Regions from separate parts of the Bacillus inaquosorum genome, predicted to be linked through region 3. Evidence: riboswitches for the same ligand, from Rfam matches in the RefSeq annotation. Region 3 holds a riboswitch; each other region holds the start of a gene.
The links. Region 3 has a riboswitch for S-adenosylmethionine ahead of metE (5-methyltetrahydropteroyltriglutamate--homocysteine S-methyltransferase). Riboswitches for the same ligand answer to the same signal wherever they lie in the genome.
Positions count from the first base shown of each region.

Region 1: linked by a shared signal. The riboswitch ahead of metK (methionine adenosyltransferase) and the one ahead of metE (5-methyltetrahydropteroyltriglutamate--homocysteine S-methyltransferase) in region 3 are both predicted to bind S-adenosylmethionine.
Region 2: linked by a shared signal. The riboswitch ahead of metI (cystathionine gamma-synthase/O-acetylhomoserine thiolyase) and the one ahead of metE (5-methyltetrahydropteroyltriglutamate--homocysteine S-methyltransferase) in region 3 are both predicted to bind S-adenosylmethionine.

Region 1 is NZ_CP096592.1:3,118,854-3,125,275, reverse strand. It holds gene M1M80_RS15805 (DUF2584 domain-containing protein) at 1-32, shown strand, start outside; gene pckA (phosphoenolpyruvate carboxykinase (ATP)) at 71-1,654, opposite strand; SAM riboswitch class I at 1,852-1,990, shown strand; gene metK (methionine adenosyltransferase) at 2,160-3,362, shown strand; gene asnB (asparagine synthase (glutamine-hydrolyzing)) at 3,511-5,409, shown strand; gene alaP (alanine permease AlaP) at 5,536-6,422, shown strand, end outside.
Region 2 is NZ_CP096592.1:1,370,688-1,377,109, forward strand. It holds gene M1M80_RS06640 (GNAT family N-acetyltransferase) at 1-273, opposite strand, end outside; gene M1M80_RS06645 (YjcG family protein) at 279-794, opposite strand; gene M1M80_RS06650 (esterase family protein) at 831-1,553, opposite strand; SAM riboswitch class I at 1,721-1,841, shown strand; gene metI (cystathionine gamma-synthase/O-acetylhomoserine thiolyase) at 1,910-3,031, shown strand; gene metC (cystathionine beta-lyase) at 3,024-4,196, shown strand; gene M1M80_RS06665 (GNAT family N-acetyltransferase) at 4,229-4,771, opposite strand; gene M1M80_RS06670 (DUF819 family protein) at 4,841-6,031, opposite strand; tRNA gene M1M80_RS06675 (tRNA-Val) at 6,205-6,277, shown strand.
Region 3 is NZ_CP096592.1:1,493,126-1,499,547, forward strand. It holds gene guaD (guanine deaminase) at 1-251, opposite strand, end outside; gene M1M80_RS07355 (histidine phosphatase family protein) at 387-1,013, shown strand; gene metE (5-methyltetrahydropteroyltriglutamate--homocysteine S-methyltransferase) at 1,053-3,341, opposite strand; SAM riboswitch class I at 3,469-3,624, opposite strand; gene isp (serine protease Isp) at 3,756-4,715, opposite strand; gene rsbRB (RsbT co-antagonist RsbRB) at 4,938-5,771, shown strand; gene thiX (HMP/thiamine ABC transporter permease ThiX) at 5,804-6,422, opposite strand, start outside.

The sequences.
Region 1 (6,422 bases), 1.6 Mb from region 3:
ACAAGCTGACTTCACTGCATTCTGTCAATTAAAACAAGCCAAGAGCATAATTGCTCTTGGCTTTTGCTTTCTAAACGAGAGGGCCGCCAGCCTGCGCAATGGCATCTGTATGTGCGAACTTTTTAAAATTCTCTTTGAATTCATTTGCGAGGTAGACAGCCTTTTCTCTGTATTCTTCCTTGTTGTTCCACGTGTTTTCCGGCTGAAGGATATGATCGGGAACGCCAGGAACGTGAAGTGGAATGTGCAGGCCGAAAATATCGTCAGTCATCATTTCTGCATCCTCTAATTGGCCTTCAATCGCTGCTTTGACCATTGCTCTTGTGTAAGAAAGCTTCATGCGTTCGCCTGTGCCGTAGCCGCCGCCAGTCCAGCCGGTATTGACCAAGTAAACGTCTGCGCCGTGTTCATCGATCTTTTTGCCGAGCATTTCAGCATAGACGTGAGCAGGAAGCGGCAGGAACGGTGAGCCGAAGCATGTGGAGAATGTCGTCTCAGGAGACGTCACACCGCGTTCGGTTCCGGCAAGTTTACTCGTATAACCGCTTAAGAAATGGTACATCGCCTGCTCCTTCGTCAGTTTGCTGATCGGCGGCAGGACCCCGAATGCATCAGCCGTCAAAAATACAATTGCTGACGGGTGGCCTGCCATGCTTGGGGTCACGATGTTGTCAATCATATGAATCGGGTAAGCTGCCCGCGTATTTTCGGTATAGAAGGAATCATCATAATTGGCTTCCCGTGTATCTTCATCAACAACAACATTTTCGAGAACAGACCCGAAGCGAATCGCGTTAAAGATCTGAGGCTCCTTTTCTTCGCTTAAATGAATGCACTTGGCGTAGCATCCGCCTTCAATATTAAAGACGCCTGTGTCAGACCAGCCGTGTTCATCGTCGCCGATCAGCTTGCGGTCAGCATCGGCTGACAGTGTGGTCTTGCCTGTTCCAGACAGTCCGAAGAAAAGGGCGACATCGCCTTTTTCACCGACATTGGCGGAGCAGTGCATAGATAAAATATCTCTTTCAGGGAGCAGGAAATTCATAATGGAGAAAATAGATTTCTTCATTTCGCCGGCATACTCTGTTCCGCCGATTAAAATCGTCCGCTTTTCGAAAGAGACAATAATAAAGGTTTCGGAATGTGTGCCGTCTGTTTTTGGATCCGCTTTGAAATGCGGAGCAGAAAGAATGGTAAACGGCTGTTCAACTGTTTTCTTATCATTGCCTTCCGGACGGATAAACAGCTGTCTGGCGAATAAATTGTGCCATGCGAACTCATTTACGACGGTGATCGGCAGCCTGTATTTTTCATCTGCTCCGGCAAATCCTTCGAAAACAAACAGCTCATCTCGCTGTTTCAGATAGCTGACAACCTTCGTGTACAGCCGGTCAAATGCTTCTTCTGAAATCGGCTGATTCACCGTGCCCCAATCGATCTTATTTTTCGTGCTTTCTTCCTCCACGATAAATTTGTCTTTAGGTGAACGTCCTGTGTAAGCGCCTGTTGTCGCCCGAACAGCACCCGTGGATGTTAAAATGCCTTCGTTCCGGGAGAGTACTTTTTCTGTAAGCTGTGCTGCTGATAAATTATGACGCACATTTGGACTTGTTAATAAGGCTTGTAAATCAGCGGTCAAATCAACTGAGTTCATATGAAACCTTCCTTTATCGTTTTTTGTGTTTTGCTAATTGTGAATTAGTATAACATATATTTTCAAATAGTCTATACTATTTATCATTTTTTGTGTGTGTGTTTTCCAATGTTTTCCCTCGATATAGGTGCCTATTTCTTCTGAATCATATTGACATTGCAAACCCTTTTACGATAAGATATTTCATTGAGCGGATACTCTTATCCCGAGCTGGCGGAGGGACAGGCCCTATGAAGCCCAGCAACCGGTTTCTCTGTTATTTATTATGTTCAACTGTGTGAGACAACCAAGGTGCTAACCTGTTGCAAGGTTGTATGATTCCTTGAGCGATAAGAGTGAAAGGCACAAAGTCCAAACCCTTTCCTCGATGGAAAAGGTTTTTTTATTTCATAAATATGCCAATTAACATTCTCTAATATAACGTTACATTGTATAAAAGAGGGAGCGAGTTCCGTATCATATATACAAGGTCTTTCGGGAGGCCTTGTGCAGGAGGAAGCAAATCATGAGTAAAAATCGTCGTTTATTTACATCAGAATCTGTTACGGAGGGGCATCCGGATAAAATCTGTGACCAGATTTCTGACAGCATTTTAGATGAAATTTTAAAGAAAGACCCTAACGCGCGTGTTGCTTGTGAAACGTCTGTGACAACTGGTTTGGTTCTTGTCAGCGGAGAGATCACAACATCTACGTATGTTGACATTCCGAAAACAGTTCGCCAAACAATTAAAGAAATCGGATACACACGTGCGAAATACGGATTTGATGCGGAAACTTGTGCGGTTTTAACATCAATTGACGAGCAGTCTGCTGATATCGCGATGGGTGTAGACCAAGCGCTTGAAGCCCGTGAAGGCACAATGAGTGACGAAGAAATTGAAGCGATCGGTGCGGGTGACCAAGGTTTAATGTTCGGTTATGCGTGCAATGAAACGAAAGAGCTTATGCCTCTTCCAATTTCACTTGCTCATAAATTGGCCCGCCGCCTGAGTGAAGTGCGTAAAGAAGATATTCTTCCGTACCTTCGCCCTGACGGCAAAACACAGGTAACGGTTGAGTATGATGAAAATAACAAACCTGTCCGCATTGACGCGATTGTTATTTCAACTCAGCACCACCCTGAAATTACGCTTGAGCAAATCCAGCGCAACATTAAAGAACATGTTATCAATCCGGTTGTTCCTGCAGAGCTAATTGATGAAGAAACAAAATATTTCATCAACCCTACAGGACGTTTCGTTATCGGAGGCCCTCAAGGGGATGCGGGACTTACAGGACGCAAAATCATCGTTGATACGTACGGCGGCTATGCACGCCACGGCGGAGGCGCGTTCTCAGGTAAGGATGCGACGAAGGTAGACCGTTCTGCGGCATATGCAGCTAGATATGTTGCGAAAAACATCGTAGCGGCTGAGCTTGCAGATTCTTGCGAAGTACAGCTTGCTTACGCGATTGGTGTTGCACAGCCTGTGTCAATCTCAATCAACACATTCGGTTCCGGAAAAGCTTCTGAGGAAAAACTGATTGAAGTTGTTCGCAATAACTTTGATTTAAGACCTGCCGGCATTATCAAAATGCTTGATTTACGCCGTCCGATCTACAAACAAACTGCTGCGTACGGCCACTTTGGACGCCACGATGTTGATCTTCCGTGGGAACGTACAGACAAAGCGGAGCAGCTGCGTAAAGAAGCGTTAGGAGAATAATTTTATAGCCGCTTACTGGTTAAGCGGCTTTCCCTTTTTTACGTTGTATTCATGTTTATTTTTTTACATAACCGTGAAACCAAATACTATTCACAGCGTCTATAAATAGGGGTTCAATGATGACAATTTTAATTATGGAGGCAATACTATGTGTGGATTTGTCGGGGTTTTTAACAAGCATCCGTTAGCTCAAACCGCTGATCAAGAAGAACTAATCAAACAAATGAACCAAATGATCGTTCACCGCGGTCCTGACAGTGATGGATATTTCCATGATGAGCACGTTGGATTCGGATTCAGACGGCTCAGCATTATTGATGTAGAAAATGGCGGACAGCCTTTATCATATGAAGATGAAACATATTGGATTATCTTTAACGGAGAAATCTATAACTATATTGAATTGAGAGAAGAACTTGAAGCAAAGGGGTATACATTCAACACGGATTCGGACACAGAGGTTCTTCTTGCGACTTACCGTCACTATAAAGAAGAAGCGGCGTCCAAACTGCGCGGTATGTTTGCCTTTCTGATTTGGAATAAAAACGATCATGTGCTTTATGGAGCAAGAGATCCATTCGGCATTAAACCGTTGTACTACACAACGATCAATGATCAGGTTTATTTTGCCTCAGAGAGAAAAAGTTTAATGGTTGCTCAGAATGATATTGAAATAGATAAAGAGGCATTGCAGCAGTACATGTCTTTCCAATTCGTTCCTGAACCAAGCACGCTTGATGCCAATGTGAAAAAAGTAGAGCCGGGTTCACAGTTTACAATCCGCCCGGACGGCGATATCACATTCAAAACGTATTTCAAAGCGAACTTCAAGCCAGTTCAGACCGAAGAAGATAAGCTTGTGAAAGAAGTCAGAGACGCGATCTATGACTCTGTAAACGTTCATATGAGAAGTGACGTTCCTGTCGGTTCATTCCTGTCTGGCGGAATCGATTCTTCCTTTATTGTATCCGTTGCGAAAGAATTTCATCCAAACTTAAAAACTTTCTCTGTCGGATTCGAACAGCAGGGCTTCAGTGAAGTCGATGTAGCGAAAGAAACTGCTGCGGCACTTGGCATTGAAAATATCAGCAAAGTCATTTCCCCTGAGGAATACATGAACGAGCTTCCGAAGATCGTATGGCATTTTGATGATCCGCTTGCTGATCCGGCGGCGATTCCATTGTACTTTGTTGCAAAAGAAGCGAAAAAACATGTAACGGTTGCCTTATCAGGTGAAGGTGCAGACGAGCTCTTCGGCGGATATAACATTTACCGTGAACCGCTTTCGCTTAAACCGTTTGAGCGCATTCCGTCCGGCCTGAAAAAGATGCTTCTGCACGTTGCGGCCGTTATGCCTGAAGGAATGAGAGGAAAGAGCCTGCTTGAGCGCGGCTGTACTCCGCTTCAGGATCGTTACATCGGTAACGCGAAGATCTTTGAAGAGTCTGTCAAAAAACAGCTGTTGAAACATTATAATCCGAACCTTTCATATCGCGATGTGACAAAGACTTACTTTACAGAAAGCAGCTCATACAGCGATATCAACAAAATGCAATATGTTGATATCCACACTTGGATGCGCGGTGACATTCTGTTAAAAGCAGATAAAATGACGATGGCGAATTCTTTGGAACTGCGTGTGCCATTCCTGGATAAAGTCGTATTTGACGTCGCTTCAAAAATTCCTGACGAACTGAAAACAAAGAACGGCACGACGAAATATCTTCTTCGCAAAGCAGCTGAAGGAATTGTGCCTGAGCACGTTTTAAACCGCAAAAAGCTTGGTTTCCCTGTACCGATCCGTCATTGGCTGAAAAACGAAATGAACGAATGGGTGCGGAACATTATTCAGGAAAGCCAAACGGATGCTTACATCCACAAGGATTATGTCCTTCAGCTTCTTGAAGACCACTGTGCGGATAAGGCTGATAACAGCCGTAAAATCTGGACTGTATTAATCTTTATGATCTGGCACAGCATCAATATCGAAAAACGGTATATGCCTGAAGAGCTGAGCCATCAGCCTAAAGAAGTCATCTTTGTGTAACAGACAAGGCTTTCGATTCGTCGAAAGCCTTGTATACTTTTATTTCTCCATGATCATTGATTACCTAATCCACACGAAAAATTCAGAAAAATGTTTTATTGATATTTTTTTCTAGGGGAGAAGAGCATGCAAAAACAAAAACAAGAGCTGCACCGCGGACTCGAGCAGAGGCATATTTCTCTAATGTCTTTAGGAGCTGCCATTGGAGTGGGGTTGTTTCTCGGCTCCGCATCAGCTATCAAATTAGCAGGGCCCGGTATTTTGGCAGCGTATGCCGTAAGCGGCCTGATCATGTTTTTTATTATGAGAGCGCTTGGAGAAATGGCCATTCAAAAACCGGTCGCTGGCTCCTTCAGCAGGTATGCGCGTGATTATTTGGGACCGCTTGCAGGCTATTTAACCGGATGGAACTACTGGTTTTTATGGGTTGTCACCTGTATGGCTGAAATCACTGCTGTCGGTATTTATATGGGATACTGGTTTCCGGACGTGCCAAACTGGATATGGGCATTATCGGCGCTGATCATTATGACGGGTGTTAACTTCTTGGCTGTTAAAGCTTACGGAGAGCTGGAATTTTGGTTCGCTTTGATTAAAATTGTCGCGATTTTATCTATGATTGCTGTCGGGTTATTGATGATCATCGCAGGGGTCGGCAATGGAGGCATTGCCACGGGAATCAGCAATTTGTGGAACAACGGAGGATTTTTTCCATATGGCATAAAAGGGGTTTTATTGTCACTCCAAATGGTGATGTTCGCCTATTTAGGGATTGAAATGATCGGGGTGACGGCTGGTGAAGTGAAGAACCCGCAAAAATCGTTAGCCAAAGCAATAGATACGGTATTTTGGCGTATTTTGATTTTTTATGTAGGTGCTTTATTTGTCATTATGTCTATTTATCCATGGCAGGAAATTGGCTCACAAGGAAGTCCGTTTGTCCTCACATTTGAAAAAGTGGGCATTCCATCTGCGGCAGGCATCATTAACTTTGTCGTCTTGACGGCCGCGCT
Region 2 (6,422 bases), 120 kb from region 3:
TTCTAGCGCTTTCATAATGATGCCGCCGACACCGGCTGAACGGTGGCTTTTTAATACACAAATCCGCTCTAACTTGCCGTAGCCGTCCTTCATACGCCATCTTCCGGCGCCGACAGGCTTTTCACCGTCATACACGACGATATGCTCCGACTCATTTTCTAGTTCGTCAATTTCTTCTTCAGCAGGCACGTTTTGTTCTTTGACAAAGACTTCTTCTCTTACATAAAATGCATCTTTCATTTGTTCTTCATTTTTTGCAATAACTGCTTCCAAGTCGATTATTCTCCTCCGCCTAGCAAGAAGGTTTCATACACTGTCCATGATCCGTTTTCCAGCTGATAAAGCAAGTGGAAGCGATCAACGATTTCTTCATGTGACACTTCCTGCATTTTTAATTGTCCCAGCACATCCGAATGCTCATCGTCGGAAAGATTTTGCCCGACCGTCACATGCGGAACGAAATTGTATTCCTGTTCACCAGCCAACACGCCGGTGTATAACTTTTCATTGAGTGTTTTTAATTCTTCCGTCGGCTCTGCTTTGATGTAAATGACATTATTAACAGGCGCAAATGAGCTGTATTTTGTCATTTTGAGAACGACCGGATGGGACTCCTTCGCGATGTTTCTTAGATGTGATACAAGCTGATCCGCTTTCTCCTCCGCACATTCAAACGATGCTCTCAATGTCAAATGGGGCGGGATCAGGGAATAGCTCGGGTCATAGCGCTTTCTGTAAGAGTTCGCAAGGTCTTGGAGTTTTTTTGATGGAAATAAAACGATTCCGTATTTCATATTATGTCCCTCCTGGAAATAAAGTATGATAGAGTATCAAAGCATTTTTTTCAGCGCCGGCGTGATGAGCGGCTGCCAGTATGTCCATTTGTGATCTCCGTCAAATGGCTCAAAATAATAATCGGAAAGCTTCTTCTCCAGCAGCTGTTTCAGCTCCTGATTCGGTCCTGTAAAGTCCAGAATGTTTCCGTCTGTTGTGTGGACGTCAGTTTCTTTTGTGCCGATTTGGTGATAAATAGAAAGGTGTTTGATATCGTCTGACTGTTTTACAGCTTCCAATACATGTTTGTCAACATAAGGAGACTGCATGATGATGTTTCCGAACATATTCGGATAATCAAGCGCTGTCATAAGAGATATGGTAGCCCCGAGCGAATCGCCTATCAGCGTGCGTCCGTAGCCGACCTGATAGGTTGGATACTCGTCATCCGCAAACGGAACGAGCTCATGGGCGATAAACCGTTTATACCCCGGAAATTTTGAACCTTCCGGATGATAGGTTTTTCTGCGCTCTTTTACATCCTTATAAGGAACACCGATAATAATGCTCCGGTCTATTTCCCGTTTGGACAGCAATTCCTCGACCTGTCTGCCGATTCTCCCCAGCCTGAAATAATCGTGGCCGTCCTGCGCGATAATGACATGGTATTTATAAAGAGGGGAGTAGTTGGACGGCAGATAAACGAGCAATGTCATTTCTTCGTTAAGCTCTTTTGAAAAGAATTTCTTTTCTTGCACTGTGCCGTTTTTCGGTGCCATAATACATTCCTCCAGGACATCACTAGACTTTCTTGCTGTTTTCCATTATTGTACCATGAATTATTAGAAATTTCTCTCTTTAAACCGTTCGGAACTCGAAGAAAAAAGTGTTGAAATAAACTGCAAATTGCGCTAATATAAAACAATCAGAAAATTGAAATCGATATTTCTTATCGTGAGAGGTGGAGGGACTGGCCCTTAGAAACCTCAGCAACCGGCTTGTTTTGCATATGCAAAACGCCAAGGTGCTAAATCCAGCAAGCGTTTTTTATGCTTGGAAGATAAGAAGAAGCGTTAAACCCCTTCTTCTTATGAAGAAGGGGTTTTTTATTATGAAAAGGGAAGGTGTCAGCTATATGTCACAGCACGTTGAAACGAAATTAGCCCAAATCGGGAACCGAAGCGACGAAGTAACGGGAACAGTGAGTCCTCCTATTTATTTATCAACAGCATACCGCCACAGAGGGATCGGAGAATCAACCGGATTTGATTATGTCCGCACGAAAAATCCGACACGCCAGCTTGTTGAGGACGCGATCGCCAGCTTAGAAAACGGAGCGAGAGGGCTTGCCTTCAGTTCGGGAATGGCAGCCATCCAAACGATTATGGCGCTGTTTAAAAGCGGAGATGAACTGATTGTTTCATCGGACCTATATGGCGGCACGTACCGTCTGTTTGAAAATGAATGGAAAAAATACGGATTGACCTTTCATTATGATGATTTCAGCGATGAGGACTGTTTACGCTCTAAGATTACGTCAAATACAAAAGCAGTGTTTGTGGAAACACCGACAAATCCGCTCATGCAGGAGGCGGACATTGAAAGGATCGCCCGGATTACAAAAGAGCACGGTCTTCTGCTGATCGTTGATAATACATTTTATACACCGGTCTTGCAGCGTCCGCTTGAGCTGGGAGCTGACATTGTGATTCACAGCGCAACCAAGTATTTAGGCGGGCATAACGACTTGCTTGCGGGACTTGTCGTTGTAAAGGATGAGCAGCTTGGTGAGGAAATGTTTCAACACCAAAATGCGATCGGCGCCGTCCTGCCTCCGTTCGATTCGTGGCTTCTGATGAGAGGAATGAAGACGCTGAGCCTCAGAATGCGCCAGCATCAGGCAAACGCGCAGGAGCTTGCGGCCTTTTTAGAAGAGCAGGATGAAATTGCCGATGTACTGTATCCCGGAAAAGGCGGCATGCTGTCCTTCCGTCTTCAAAAAGAAGAGTGGGTCAACCCATTTTTAAAAGCGCTGAAGACCATTTGTTTTGCAGAAAGCCTCGGCGGGGTGGAGAGCTTTATTACATACCCTGCCACACAGACGCACATGGATATTCCTGAAGAGATCCGCATCGCAAACGGGGTCTGCAATCGTTTGCTGCGTTTTTCGGTCGGAATTGAACATGCGGAAGATTTAAAAGAGGACCTAAAACAGGCGTTATGTCAGGTCAAAGAGGGAGCTGTTTCATTTGAGTAATCACAATTGGACGCTGGAAACCCAGCTCGTGCACAATCCATTTAAAACAGACGGCGCAACAGGGGCGGTCAGTGTACCGATTCAGCACGCATCGACCTTTCACCAATCTTCATTTGAAGAGTTTGGCGCATATGATTACAGCCGCTCAGGCACGCCGACCAGAACGGCTCTTGAAGAAACAATTGCCGCACTGGAAGGGGGAACGAGAGGATTTGCTTTCAGTTCAGGCATGGCTGCCATCTCAACAGCATTTTTACTTCTGTCACAGGGCGATCACGTTCTTGTGACAGAAGATGTATACGGCGGAACCTTCCGCATGGTGACAGAGGTGCTGACCCGGTTTGGCATTGAGCATACATTTGTCGACATGACGGATACAAACGAAGTAGCACGGAATATCAAGCCGAACACAAAAGTTATTTATATGGAGACACCGTCAAATCCGACACTTGGGATCACTGATATTAAAGCGGTTGTTCAGCTTGCAAAAGAAAACGGCTGTCTGACCTTTCTGGACAATACATTCATGACACCGGCACTGCAGCGTCCGCTTGATCTCGGCGTGGATATTGTGCTTCACAGTGCAACAAAATTTCTGAGCGGACACAGCGATGTGCTGTCAGGCCTGGCTGCTGTCAAGGATGAAGAGCTTGGGAAGCAGCTGTATAAGCTGCAAAACTCGTTCGGCGCCGTCCTTGGCGTGCAAGATTGCTGGCTCGTGCTGCGCGGATTAAAAACATTGCAGGTCCGTTTAGAAAAAGCGAGCCAAACAGCGCAGCGGCTTGCGGAATTTTTCCAGAAGCATCCGGCGGTGAAACGCGTGTATTATCCGGGACTGTCTGATCATCCGGGTGCTGAAACCCATAAGAGCCAGTCAACGGGAGCGGGCGCCGTGCTATCTTTTGAGCTTGAAAGCAAAGAGGCCGTTAAGAAATTAGTAGAGAATGTATCACTTCCGGTCTTCGCTGTCAGCCTTGGTGCAGTGGAATCGATTTTGTCCTATCCGGCTACGATGTCTCACGCCGCAATGCCTAAGCAAGAACGTGAAAAACGAGGAATCACAGACGGCCTTCTCCGTCTTAGTGTGGGTGTCGAACATGCAGATGATTTAGAACGTGATTTCAAACAAGCGCTGAAAGAAATTGCGCCAGTGGCGGTCCGTTAAAAAAGAAGCCGGCGATAGCCCGGCTTCTTTTGTTATTCATCATCAGGATTCAGAATCGCGAGAACTTGATGATCCTCCCAAACGCCATTGATTTTTACATTTTTTCGGGCAATGCCCTCTTTATGAAATCCAGCTTTTTCCAATACGCGCATGGACCCGAGGTTACGGGGCATCACACCGGCTTCAATGCGATGCAGTTTCAATTCGTGGAACGCATAATCAACAATCAATCTGACCGCCTCTGTCATGAGTCCCTTTCCATTGTGGGATTTGTCTAAAAAATACCCGATGAACGCAGTTTGCAGCGCCCCGCGGATGATTTGAAAGAGCGAAACCGTCCCGATTAATGTATCGTCCGAGACTGTAAAAATGCCAAAATAATATTCTTCATCTTTCTCCAGTCTTTGCTGGTACTCGGTTATTCGTTTTCTTTGCCCCTCAATCGTATAATAATCGTCTGCGCGAATCATGGAAAACTGTTCGAAAAAATCTTGGTTTTCGCTTTGCAGCCGCAGATTTTCTTCCGCATCCTTTACTTCTAAAGGTCTTACATAAATGGTATTTCCTTTTAACATACATTGATCTCTCCGTTCTCATGTCGGCATTCCTCTTACATTATTCTCAGGAAACTGCAAATATCCTTTTTATAAAAAGGAAGAAAACCAATTTCCCATAAAGGTGCCGACATAGTTACCAATTAAGTAGCCAAGCGTACCGACAAGCATGATCGGGGCGACAAGCTCCCGCCATCCCTTGGCAATTGCCATCGCAGCCGCGGTCGTGGGCCCTCCGACAGTAGCGTTAACGGCGAGCAGAATTTCTTCAAGCCGCACGCGGAACAATTTTCCGACGGCTAAGGAAACCGCTAAATTGCTGATCGCAATGATAAAGACAAATAAGAGAATAAGAGGCGCATTGGTGACGATTAAGCGCAGATCTGCGGGAATGCCGATCACCACAAAAAATAAATAAATCAAAAAGGTTCCAAGCTCCTGAGATCCATTGAGCCTTTCAAAAAAACGCGGGAAAAGAAAAATGATAAGAACCGTTAAAGACGTAAGCATCAGGTACTGATCGCCAAGCGTTCCGATCAAAAGAGGATGAGAAAAAATGTTTTTAAAATAGCCGGAAATCTTCACACTAACTGCAACAAGCGCAAAAGCAGCGCCAGCATTAAAAGCGATATCCTTTAAGGAAATGTCCTTCCGTTTCCAATAGCTTTCTGCACTGTTTCTGCTGTTTCCATCGGCTTTCACTTTCTCTTCAAACGGCATGGCATAGTGCCGCTGAAACCATTTAAGTGCAGGAATGCTGATTAATATAAAAAACAAAAGCGCCATCATAAAATTATCAGCCACAACGGTAGCCGACACATATTCCCCCGGTGTCTCAAATTTTGCCGCCATCGCCGCAAAATTTATCCCGCCGCCGATATAAGAGGCGCTGATCATCCCGCCGATTTTATCTAAATAAGGAATATGCTGTTTGAGAAGAAAAAAAGCAAGGGTGCTGCCAAGCACAGTTCCAGCGGAGCTAATCAGAAAAATAAACAGCAAACGCCTGCTTTCCTTAAAAATCTGCCGCACATTGATCTGAAACAGCAAAAGGGGTATCGCCAGCGGCACCACATAAGACCATACGGTATCGTATACAGGCGATTCAACAGGAAGCACTCCTATATTTGTAAACACCATTGCACCTGCCAGCGCGATAATAGCGCCAGACACAGCGGACGCCCACTTAAAGCGCTGCTCCAGCCCGATGCTCACTGCCGTCCACACCGCAATAAACCCCCATAATACCCAAACATCATCAGAAGAAATCAAAGAATGCAAAACCCCATCACCCCTATTATTAGAAAATTAAGACATATTATAATGGCCGAGGAACAGAACAGCAAGTCCGAAAAAAAGTTTTTCTAAAAAAGCAGTTGACGAATAGGAGGGAAGGTTATATAATAGAACTTGTCAGAAAGACAACAACATACCCAGCAACACATACATATCATGATTCCGTAGCTCAGCTGGGAGAGCGCTACCTTGACAGGGTAGAGGTCGCTGGTTCGAGCCCAGTCGGAATCATAGCTTAAACCCTTGCGCAGCAAGGGTTTTTTACTTTGTTTTAATAAAGTCGGTTTATCAAATTGGCAAGTTGTTGGCAAACTGTTGGCGAACTTGATTTTTTGGGCGAAGTAAAAAGGTCACTTGAAAATTCAAGGGACCTAAA
Region 3 (6,422 bases):
GGACACGGCTCGCAGCTCGCATATAAAATGCAATCATCAAGCTGATAGGAGTCAAGTGCCCGGCAGGCGTTTCGAATAGCCGTCACTTCTGCATGGGCAGTCGGGTCATTGCTTGTTGTGACGTTGTTCTGCCCTTCGGCTATAATAGCTCCGTCTTTCACGATAACGGCTCCGAAAGGCCCGCCAACTCCCGCATTCACTCCTTCACGAGCAAGATCGACAGCCCGTTTTAAGAACTTTTCATGATTCATCCTAAACCCTCCTGTCAATTGAGTGTTATAAGTATAGCCGAAAAGAAGTGCAAAGAACATTCTCAAAAAAGTGAAAAGTAAACAAAATATTTGGGGGATTTGCTAAGATAAGAGGAGAAAAGAGGAGGGGTGATCATGCTGCATTTATATATTGCTAGGCACGGACAGACTCAATGGAATGTGGAAAAACGGATGCAGGGCTGGCTGGATTCTGATTTAACAGAACTTGGACTGTACAACGCCCGCGCTCTTGGGAAGCGTCTGAAAGATATTGAATTGAATCAGGTTTACATCAGCCCGAGCAAGCGGACAGAAGAGACGGCAAAAACCATACTGGGATCGCGCCGGCCCCCGCTGGTTAAAGATCATATATTCAGAGAAATGTCACTGGGCTCATGGGAAGGAAAAAAACAAGAGGATATTGAAAGAGACGAACCTGATCTTTTTCATGCTTATTTTCATCATCCCGCAGCTTATCGCCAGCCGGGATGTGAAACGTTTTTTGACCTTGAAAGCCGGGTAAGGCTGGCTCTCCAAACGATTTTAGACAGCCATTCTTCCGGTAATGTTCTCTTGGTTACCCATTCCGTCTTTATATTAATGCTGTTAAATATCATAAAGGGAAGACGCATTAATGACATATGGAATTCTGCTTACATACATGATACTTCATTGAGCCTTGTGGAATTTGATGAAAATGGAGCAGCCAAAATAGTAAAAGAAGGGGATGGGGAGCATCGAAAACCGATTCCCGCTTTTTAATAGAAAAAACCATCTGCCAAAGGCAGATGGTTTCTATATTTATACAAGCTGTGTCTGCTGAGCTCTTGCCTGTTTTGCGGCTTCAACCATGTTTTTCAATGCTGCAACCGTTTCTTCCTGCTGTCTTGTTTTCAATCCGCAGTCTGGATTTACCCAGAAGCGGTCAGTCGGACAGACGGCAAGCGCATCAACGATAATGTTGTACATTTCTTCAGTTGACGGCACACGTGGGCTGTGAATGTCATATACACCAAGGCCTAGACCCTTCAGATACGGATGTTCTCTTAAGTAATCCAAAAATCCTCCGTGGCTTCTGCTGTGCTCGATCGTAATAACATCCGCGTCAAGATCATTAATCGTATCGACGATGTCTTCAAAGTTGCTGTAGCACATATGCGTATGAATTTGCGTCTCGTTTTTCACGGAAGAAGTGGTTAATCTGAATGCTTCTGCCGCCCAAGTCAAATATTCATCCCAATCTTGGGTTTTTAATGGAAGACCTTCACGCAGCGCCGGTTCATCGACTTGAATGATTTGAATGCCTGCGTCTTCAAGCGCTTTTACTTCTTTGCGAAGAGCAAGCCCAATTTGGAAGGCGATTTCTTTTCTCGAAATGTCGTTTCGAGGGAAAGACCAGTTTAAGATCGTAACAGGGCCCGTCAGCATTCCTTTCACATGCTTTGAAGTCAATGACTGTGCATACACAGTATCTTTTACTGTCATCGGTTCAATAAATTCAACATCTCCGTAAATGACTGGCGGGCGGACACAGCGTGAGCCGTATGATTGAACCCAAGCGTATTTTGTGAAGGCAAAGCCGGCCAGCTTCTCACCGAAGTATTCGACCATGTCGGTCCGTTCAAATTCACCGTGAACAAGGACATCAAGTTCCAATTCTTCCTGAATATCAATCCATCTTTTTGTTTCTGCATTGATAAAGTTTTGATACTGTTCATCAGACCACTCATTTTTCCGCCATTTTTGGCGTGCGCTCCGCACTTCAGCAGACTGCGGGAAGCTCCCGATCGTTGTCGTCGGCAAAAGCGGAAGGCCGAGAGATTTATTTTGCAGGGCTAAACGTTCTTCAAACGGAATCGGGCGCTTGAAGTCTTTATCGGCTAATTGCTCAAGCTCTTTCTTCTGTTCAGAATTCGCGCCTGTTGCAAACTGTTTGAGCGCCTGAATATCAGTTTTAGCCTGCTGAATTTGTTCGCTGATCGCCGCTTTTCCTGAAACTAAGCCTTCTTTCAAAGCTGTCAGCTCGGCTAGTTTTTCTTTTGCGTAGGATAATCCGTCCAGCAGATCCTTTTCCAAATGCTCGTCAGGGTGTTTTGCTACAGGAACGTGCAGCAGGCTGCTGGAAGGCTGAATCCACAGTTCATCAACTTTTGCAATGCTGAGAATATCGAGAACGGCATCGAGACGTTCTTCAAGATCTGCTTTCCAAATGTTGCGTCCGTCGATTACACCGGCTGCCAGCACTTTGTCTGTTGGGAAGCCGTGTGTTTTTAGCTGTTCCAGGTTTCTGCCTTTATCGTGAACGAAATCAAGGCCAATTCCCTGTACCGGGTAAGAGATTAGCTCTTCATAAGCATCCACAGAATCAAAATACGTCTGCAAAAGCACATTCAAGGAGGTAAGCTCGCTTGTAATGTTTTCAAATAATTCTTTTGCGCCGCGGACATCTTCGGCAGAGGCGGTAACGAGCGCCGGCTCATCGATTTGAACCCATTTTACGCCTTCTTCTTCAAGCTCTTTCAAAAGCTGTACATATAACGGCACAAGGCGTTTTTGGATTGCTTTAGCTTCAGCCGGCTCATAGCCTTTGGCAAGCGTAACGAACGTATAAGGGCCGACAATCACAGGTTTTGTTTCAACGCCGTATTCCTGTTTGATCCGGCGATAATCTTCGAGCTGTTTGTTTCTTGTCAGGCGGAACTCAATGCTTTCGTCATATTCCGGAACGATGTAATGGTAATTGGTATTAAACCATTTTGTCATTTCACTAGATACAGCGTCTTTAATTCCGCGGGCGATAGCGAAGTATGTATCGGTAGCGTCAGTCAAATGTCTGAACCGTTTCGGAATCCAGTTGAAGCTGACTGCTGTGTCGAGTACATGGTCATACTGTGTGAAATCAGAAACAGGCACAACATCAATCTGCTGGTCAATTTGTGTTTTTACTGCGGATAAAAATAGTTCGTCGATTTGCTTTAAAAACGTATCTTTATCAGTGCTGCCTTTCCAATACGCTTCAAGTGCTTTTTTCCATTCTCTGTTCAGTCCGATTCTCGGAAATCCTAAATTTGATGTTTTGATGGTTGTCATTGTTTCTCCTCCTTTATATGTAAAACACTCTCGTTAACCCGCGGATACAGGCTGCTAAGAGGTTTTCTCACAATAAAAAGCCTCTTTCCCATGAGAGAAAGAGGCTTTTCTGCGTAAAACACTGCCTCTCTCATCTCTCAGACACAATCTGATGGAATTAGCACCGTGCCTTATGAGACATCAGTCTCGGCGCGAAAAGCAGTGCGCCCCATTTCACAATGGAATTACGGTCGGTTGCTGTTGGGGTCAAAAGGCCAATCCCTCGCCCAACTCTCGATAAGAGAAAATGTTATTAATTTTTTGAAAAGTTGAATCATTTGTTGGTAATCTTAACAGTAATTCAAATTCGTTGTCAACATAGAATTTGAAATTTTATTTACAAATTACGACATAAATTATATGAGAAAAATAATTTTATAGGGTCATCAAATGTGATTGCTCTGCTTTTTCTGCCAGCTCATCAGGAGCAGTTAAATAAAGGAATCCATTACCTGCCAGTGTTTTTGCGATATCAAGCGGGAGTGTCCTGCGGACCAGCTGCGCATAAACCTCAGGTTCAGTTAGATCTCTTTGAAACGATTCTTCTTCAAAGCTTTTAATTAAAGCAAGTGCTCCGCTGACATGAGGGGCAGCCATTGAAGTGCCGGTCAGCTTACCGTATTTCTTGTTAGGGAGGGTGGATAATATATTTTCTCCCGGTGCAACGAGATCAATTTCTTTATTTGCGTTAGAAAATTCTGACGATTCTCGAGCTACGGAAACAGAACCAACCGCGATCACATCATTATAAGCCGCAGGGTAGGAAAGCTCCTCTGTACGTTCGTCGCCGTCACCTTCATTTCCCGCTGCGCAAACGACAAGCACTCCATTTTTTACGGCGTTTTTCACTGCTTCTTCAAGCTCTGGCACATCGCTCGGTCCGCCAAGAGACATTGAGATGATATCGACTTTTTGTTCCACAGCGTAGTTAATGCCGTTAATAATCCATTCGTATTGTCCGCTGCCGTTTTCACCGCCAAGAACCTTCACAATCAATAGGCTTGCCTCAGGCGCGACTCCGGCAATGCCGCCGCTTGAATCATTAGCTGCAATTGTTCCGGCGACGTGTGTGCCGTGTCCGTTGTAGTCGGAAATCGCATCTTCCTTGCCGCCGTCATCATCCGTGAAGTTCTTTCCGCCGATGATTTGGTTTTTTAAATCAGGATGGCTTGCGTCGCAGCCAGTGTCCAATACAGCAATTTTTACATCTTTGCCTTTTACCCCTTTTGCCCACATTTCTGGCGCCTTAATCACTTTAATGCCCTCAGGAAGCTCGTTTACATCCATGATCTGCTCATTCGTCACATACGGGATCAAGCGGATTTCACCATTCATAAAAAAGCCCTCCTTTTTTATGCTTTCAAGTGGATTCAAGGGTGTTGCCTCATATTATATGAAAAAAACAACCTCTCGGACAGAGCCATTTGAAGCATTTTGAAAAAATGGGATACAACCCAAAGAATTAGTAATTTTCAAAATATTGGATGGTTTCAGCGTGTCTGACTGGGATTCAGCTGTCAGTCAAGTTATAATAGTGTTGGGGAAAGGAGCAGTGTGATGAAACTGAATGAAAAATTATATGCGTTTTTTTCAGAGCATGTGGAACAAATGGCCGAGGAATGGATTGAAACGATGGAGGAAAGTGATCCGAATTCGCTTTACGCCTTACATAATGCATCTGTAACGGAAGAATTGAAAGAGCAGGACAGGGAATTTTACCGGCATCTGAATTACATGTATGTTTTACCTGAAAAACAATTTCTCGAAGAATTTCAAGAGTGGGTCATTGAGCTGACAAATGATCAAAAGCATCTCGACACTCCGGTTCAGTACGTCATTCGGGAGTTTATGAGAAATCGGAAATTATATACGAAGTATTTTGAGAAGTTCGCAGAAGAAAACGAGTCGGCGTTTGAACCGGGAGAGAAACAAAAATGGGCCGATTTGATTGTAAGAGTCTTTGATTTTACCATTTATACATTTGTCGATCACGCTGAAACGAATGCCAAACAGCAATTAAACGCCCAGAGAGAAATGATATTGGAATTAAGCTCGCCTGTCATTACCCTGAGCAAATCAACAGCTCTGCTTCCGCTTGTCGGTGACATTGATACCGAACGGGCAAAGTTTATTCTGGAAAACACGCTTCATGCTTGTGCCAAAAGACGCGTGGAGCATCTGTTAATCGATCTGTCAGGTGTTGTGGTGGTTGATACGATGGTGGCGCACCAAATCTTTAAATTAATTGAAGCGCTCAATTTAATCGGTGTCAGGTCAACCCTGTCAGGAATCAGGCCTGAAATCGCGCAAACCGCTGTACAGCTTGGGATTGATTTTTCGAACATTATAATTAAAACCAATCTTGCCCAGGCATTAAACTATCATCAATAAGAAAAAAAGCCGCTATCGACAATAGCGGCTTTTTATGAGGCAAAATATTTAGATACGAGAAAAGATCCTGCGAATAACAAGAGAACGAGGCAAAAGAACAGCCAGTCGCGGCGGTTTACGGTCAGCGTCCGGTAATATGTCCGATTTCTGCTTCCTGTAAAACCTTTCGATTCCATCGCAAGCGCCGTCCGTTCCGCTTTTCTGATGGCACTTGCCAAAAGCGGGATGGTATACCGCTTTAGCGCGCTGATTTTCTCTTTGAAGCCGTTCTCCGCCGCTCCTCCTCTGATTTTATGAGCCTGCTGGATCAGCTGGACCTCGTCCTTTAACAACGGAAGAAAACGAAAGCCTGCAATGACGCCATATGCGAGCTTTGGTGAAAGCTTGCACTGCTGGACAAGGCTCAGCATAAATAAAATCGGATCGGTCGTAAAAACAAACATCATCGATAAGGCGGAAAAGCATAAAATACGAAACCCGAGAGAGATGCCGACAGACACATTGCCACTGTTGATCGAAAAAGGGCCGGCTTGAAACAAGAAATTATCCGGGGTTGTCGGAACCTTTCCAAAAACAGCGGCTGTCCATACGCATCCGAATGCCAAAATCAAAAACGGAATCGTAAACAAAAACCATTTTTTCAATGGGATT